One region of the Exiguobacterium sp. UBA5002 genome, then DNA from elsewhere that is predicted to be linked to it. Evidence: riboswitches for the same ligand, from Rfam matches in the RefSeq annotation. Region 1 holds a riboswitch; the other holds the start of a gene.

Region 1 (3,170 bases):
ATGACCATGATTTTATCATCCGCCAAAGGCGCCAACATCTTCATCGAAGAAGACGATTGTTCTTCGTCTTTCGTAGCTGGCTCCTCTTGAGTAGTTTCTTCTACTGACTGTTTTTGATTCACCTCGGTTGTTTGCTCTTTTTTTACCTCGGTGGACGTATTTTCAGGAGAATCCTTTGCTGCGGGTTCTTCCGTACTGGAGCCTGGAGTTTCAGAATCTTTCGTGGTGTCTTCTTTTACTTCAGCATTTGGAACTGGACTGGCGGATTCCTCATTCGAAACAGGAGGTGTATCACCTGTCGCATATACGAGACCTGTCGTTGCAAAGGGCTGCAAGACGAGGAATACCGCTAATATCATGGATAGCCATACTCTCATGCAAGTTTCCTCCTAACTCATTATCCGTAGACCACACAAGTTATAGAACAGGAGGTATCTCAAAAATCTGTCAGAGGTATGAGCCTTTATTGCGCTTAGTAATCAAGTGTCATCGTATAGTCAGATCGTTTTTGGTAATTCGTCGTCTTATGTTCTGTCACGTCACGTGTCACATCGATGATTCGCCAAGCTCCCTCGATATAGACTTCGTTCCAAGCATGATAACCCTTGATGCCTTTCGCAGTACCCATGGCAAGGCGCGTCGGGATGCCTTGACTCCGTAACAATCCGGCTGTCAAAGAAGCGAATTCATAACAAATTCCGCGTTTCTTACGTAACGTGTCTGAGTTATCAGGTAGGTAGCGAGCGGGTAATGTCTTTAGTTTTTTAGCGTCATACTTGATGAGTTGACGGACATATCGGCTTGTAGCAAGGGTTTGTTGAGAAATCGAATAGGATGGACGCGATAAGGACGTCGCAAGACGAGAAACCTGATCGTTGATGATGATATTTTGAATGTCATGGAGATACGGTGCCGTTTCTTTTTCCAGTTGCACACTGAAAACTTCACGTGCTGTTCGTTTATATCGCTTTCCATCTGTCGAGTGGAAGGTGGAGAGCGTATATGTTCCATTACCAAAGAGGAGATTAAAATGATTACTGCCTTTGAACAAATCGTAATGTCTGACTTGAAGACCGTTTCTTATTTCAAGCTTCAGATAGCCCGTCTCGTTTTTTGAAACCGTGACATCGACTTTTCCTGTCGTTGTCTCCACTTTCATGCGAGGAGCTGCCATGATTGATGTTTCACATACGACCAATTGAAGACACAATAAAAACAAGATACCGAAAAAGACTTTTTTCATGAGATACACTCCTTTGGGAACTGGCTGCCATGTGAAAGGCCCTATAGTTTTGCGTCACTAGCTTTCGCTGAGCTTTGCCATTATCAGTGAGGTCATACAGGATAAAAGTAACATATTAAAAGAAAAATTTTCAATTCTACTTTAAAATTAGGTGAATACTGCTTTTTATTAATTCACTCTATAATTACCCCATTTTACGAAGAACTACCTCACTCACAAGATTAATCTGATTAATATGTTATACTAAATAATGTAAAATTAGTGACTATGCCAAATCTTTAAGGAGTGAACGTATGTCGAATCGAAAAAAAGACTATCTGATTTCTTTATTGATCGTCATGTTCGCATCCATTGTCATCTTTGCACTTGACTTACCAAAAGGAACTAGTCTTGCTGCGATTCTGATCGCCGTGATTCTTTCCGTTTTCTTGTACGAATTTCGCTTACTCACTCAAGATAAAGCAAAACATAAAAATTAATAATCAATAAAAAGTGCCCAGAATTCTTCACGACGAAGAATTCTGGGCACTTTTAAGTATGCATTTTTCCAGTTGAGTTGAGTCACATTACTGAGATGTAAGATTCATTTGATTAGTCCAATACGTAAACGTCTTATCGTCTTTTTTCGTCTCTTCTCTCGTAAATCCTTCTGCCTCGACGATGACGTTGCTATTTCCTTCAACATATTCCTCAGAGACAATTTGTTCTGCTTCCTCGAGTCGACCACTCTTAAAGATCAATTGGGCAGGAAGATCAGAATCCGTTCCACTCCCTAACGCGACATTGATACCGTACCAAACGTTCTTTGATGTGTTGACGTTGTTTGCTGTTACACGCGATCGATTGACGATGATACCAGCATTGTCATTATCACGACTTGTTACATTCGTAAGCGTCACGTCTTGGGACCGATAAATATTGATACCGCTCCCGATTGATTTTTCGATGATCATGTCTTTTACCTGAACTGCTTCTTTCACATTGACGATCGATAGAAGATGTTTCGCCGAATTCGTTTGTGACTCGAAAGAGTCTGTCCGTCCTAACTGTGCATGATTCTCGCCTTGAAGCGTGACCGCTTTATCCAACACGAGCTGTTCATGTAAGAGATGTTGACCATTGACGATGACCGTGTCCCCAGCTTGTGCGGCATTCACCGCTTGATGTAATGTCAGAAATTGTCGGGTAGTGCTTTTGTTTTCAAGATAGAATCCTGGAAGTCGCTTTGCGTCGCGCTTCGTCCAATACGACGATGTCCCTTCCACTTTATGTTCTGTATAATCCGCTGTCACTGACACATTTCGTGTGTCAGAGGGGCTCGCAACGATCGCATATTCTTCTGCCAGATCCCCGCTCTCTAATTTAAAGATGGATGATTCTTTCACTCCCTTGCCTGGTGCTACACCCACCCCGTACCACTTGTTTCCCGATGTATGGAATGACTGACCCTTGACCGTCGAACCGTTGACAATCAAACCAGCTGCTTCATTGTCCCGACTCGTGACATTTTCAAGACTGACGTTTGAAGAACGATAGACGTTAATCCCGTTTCGAGCCGACTTCACGACGTCCAGATTCTCAAGTAGGACGGCTCCATTTCCTGCATCGATCGTGATCAAGTTCTCGCTGTTGACGTCCGTCGTCTTTAAGAATGTTTCAGACGGCATGATTTGTGCTCGACCATCGAAAGATCGGATGTTTAGCGCCTTATTGATCAAAACTTGCGTCATGACTTTCGCATCTCCATTGAGCCAGACCGTATCGCCCGCTCCTGCTTTTAAAACAGCTTCATTCAACGTTTGATGACTCACCAACTGACGTTCTGATCCAGCAATGGATTGTACATAGACACCTTTCGGCAGCTCATTCCAGTACGCTACTCCCTTTTCGCCTTGCACGCGGTAGTAATCGTTTCCGTTCTCACTGA
Region 2 (3,170 bases), on a different contig from region 1:
AGAAGCACTTGCTCGATATCTGCCTTCATTCCTGTATTCATTAGAGTGATGAGCGCTATGCTGAAGAACGCTCTTTTTTCTCGGTGATAAGCCAGTATAACAAAAGGAATGACTTGCCAGATCAATGCATATGATAAAAATAAGACGTCGATGATCAACAAATAACTGCCGAACCAGAGAATCAGGATGACAGTGCCTGCGATTTCACTATTTCTATTACGAATCAGTTGGTATGTGGCTAAAAGGAGATACGTCAGGGCGAATATCATGGACCCTTGAATCATCCAGTTTTGAATCATATATAAGACATCCAATCTATACAAATAGTTTTCTAAAATATATAATTAAAAACAAGTAGTGTCAAATACTGTATATCAGTATTTGACATAATAGATTTATATCGAGACAAAAAGGACCATTTTCCTCAGATTTTAGAGGGAAATGGTCCTTCATCTTCGAAGTAAAGCATATGCCAGATACTTGACAAGTGATGGGATTCACTGTCATTTTATAAGGTGGTATATGAAAGGGTTTAGAATTTATTGTAATTCAAATCGGCGTTTGATTTCATGTGAAGGAATCCATTCTTTTGAGCGAGTGTCGCACTTTTTGTTCCTTGTACAGAAGAAATCGTCAATGTTTTGATGTCTTGAGATTGACTCAATTTTTGGAGGTCTGTCATCCGATCCTTTGACCACTGATCGTTGGCGACCGTTGAATAATTGAAGTTCTCCCACATGATGCCGTCGACATAAGGATACGTATGATATTTCAACGTTCCGAATCCCCAGTTTTGGATCAGTGATAGAGACCCATGTTTTGTTTTTAGTGATTTTAAGAAGTTTGTCATTCCTACCCGTTGTTGTTCAAGAACGGCAGGCTGGTCGGCATGTTCGTTATCGATGTTACCGACTGTATCGAGGAAAACGCCATCTAGTCCTTTTTGGACGATTTGTTTCTCGACTTCTTTCATTAAAACAGCTTGGTAGTGCTTCGATGTAATATCCGTTAAGTACGAATCCCATTCAGCGTAATGAATACGCTGACCATCGCGATGGAAAAAGTCTGACTCGACGAGTTGTCCCATCAAATCCGTATTCCAGTTGTCTGCTTCCATCGTGTTGATGTAGCCGTATACTTTTGTTCCGTTTTGTTGGATCTGTTTAATTTGTGCAGCGGAATAAAAGACCGGTTCGATGATCATGACATCGTATTGTTGCATCTTTTTGATTTTCGCTGCTGACGGTGCGTCGTAGTAAACTTTGTACGACTTCGCATCGTCCAGTGGATTGGATTTTGCTGCTTTTGCGTCTAGTGACGACATGAAGAACACTCCTAATAAAAGAATGCACAAAATAGACGTCATGCGCTTGAGTGAGATAATACCCATGTTGATAGCCTCCTGATTAATTATCAGAGAGCGGCCGCGGCATTGCAGACTGGCGATCGGTATCCGGAGATCGACGACCCATGTCTTTGCGCCCTTACTTTTCAGTAAGTTTGCCCTTCTCGATATGAAATTGTAGTGTTCCAACGATACATTTCTTCCATCTTCATACCGATAAAAAACAAAAGGAGTGAATAAAATGATATATACTCAGCACCGGCAAGGCATCAAGTGGATTGAGATGATCGTTAGTATTCTTATTATCGGCACTTTAGACTATATGTTTAACCTTTCGATCTTAAATTGGACGATTGACCCACTTATTTTTTATATTTTACTTTTTTCTCTCCGTTACGGACTCCTCGGAGCATTCGCGAGTTTCCTGTTTACGATGATTTATCACCTGAGTTCTCTCGCCTGGGCGGGAGAAGACGTCTTACTCTTCGTTTATGATCGTGGCGAATTGTCATGGATCATTTTGCACTTCTTAGTTGCGATTTCATGCGGCATGTTCAGTACTTCTTTCCAAGAACGTTATCTATCCTTACGCTTACGACAAGAGGAAGTGACAGAAGAGAACGAACGGTTGCGCGATACGCTCGAAAAATTGCGCGTTGCGCAAGAGGCAATGCGTAACAAAGTGCTTGAATCCAATCACACGTTGACGAACATTTACCGGATCGGAACAGAACTTGATCAATCTGTCGCGGACATCGTACGCGATAAGCTGTTGCAAATCTTACAGGATTCCTTCGATGCGAAGGAAATCGCGATCTATCACGTTGATGCGTCACGTCGTACGCTTCGTTTGCATATTCGTTTTGGTGATAAGGAACTGTTGCCGCAAACGATGTTCATCGATCCGGAACAAGGCATCTATCAACGGATGTTTCAGAAACAGGCGATTGCCATCCGGACAATTGATGAGACGGATGTCCCGTTACTGATTGCGCCAATCCGTTATGACGGACGCATCCAGGAAGTCGTCGTCATTCAATCGATCGCCTTCGAACGTTTGACGAACTATGAGATGCACGTCATGCAATTGATCGTCGATTGGACAGGGTCGCGCATCGAGAAAGCAATGTTGATGGAATGGATCGAGACGCGTCATGAATTGATTGAAGGCACGCGTATCTTCAAACGGGAGCACTTCGAGGAGAAAGTGAAATACCAAGAATATCGACGCGAGCATTATGGTCAGCCGTATAGCCTCGCACAGCTTGATATTCGCAATACACCGTTTTCTCTGATTGAACTGGAATTGATCTTGCGGCAATCGATGCGTGAAATCGACCTGATCGGTTTTGATGAAAACACGGAGCATCTTCAATTCTTATTACCCGGAACACCTCAAGAACATGCGAACCGATTCCTCGAACGAATCAAGGCTGTGTACGTTCAAAAAGGAGGGCGTGTCCAATGACGGCACTCCTGCTCATTCTTTATGTACTTCATCTTTTACTCATCGTATTGGCTTATCGTGTACTCGTCTTTCGATTGCCAGAGCAAGAGCGAGGGATCTTAACGTTCGTGTGCTTGTTCAGTGCCGTCCTACCACTTCTTGGTGAAGTACTAGGGGGACTGGCTTATCTGATTTCCCGTCGTTTTGCTTCTTCCGATACGTTACTGGATTACGATGAATATGTGCAGTTCGACGTGATGAATCTCGAAGGACTTCAACAGCAAGCTGCAGACAATATGGAGATGGTTCCGATCAAGGAGGCATTGAACATGGATGCGAAACGCCGGAAGCAATCGATGATTCATTTGACGACATCGT

What was found. Region 1 has a riboswitch for cyclic di-GMP ahead of B4C70_RS06115 (transglutaminase-like domain-containing protein). Riboswitches for the same ligand answer to the same signal wherever they lie in the genome.
Region 2: linked by a shared signal. The riboswitch ahead of B4C70_RS06830 (endo alpha-1,4 polygalactosaminidase) and the one ahead of B4C70_RS06115 (transglutaminase-like domain-containing protein) in region 1 are both predicted to bind cyclic di-GMP.

What each region holds. Positions count from the first base shown of each region.
Region 1 covers NZ_DGYQ01000023.1:21,934-25,103, forward strand. The annotation lists gene B4C70_RS06110 (SpaA isopeptide-forming pilin-related protein) at 1-377, opposite strand, end outside; gene B4C70_RS06115 (transglutaminase-like domain-containing protein) at 473-1,243, opposite strand; cyclic di-GMP riboswitch class I at 1,256-1,332, opposite strand; gene B4C70_RS06120 (hypothetical protein) at 1,537-1,722, shown strand; gene B4C70_RS06125 (hypothetical protein) at 1,810-3,170, opposite strand, start outside.
Region 2 covers NZ_DGYQ01000024.1:21,503-24,672, forward strand. The annotation lists gene B4C70_RS06830 (endo alpha-1,4 polygalactosaminidase) at 533-1,324, opposite strand; cyclic di-GMP riboswitch class I at 1,431-1,515, opposite strand; gene B4C70_RS06835 (GAF domain-containing protein) at 1,587-2,813, shown strand; gene B4C70_RS06840 (hypothetical protein) at 2,810-3,170, shown strand, end outside.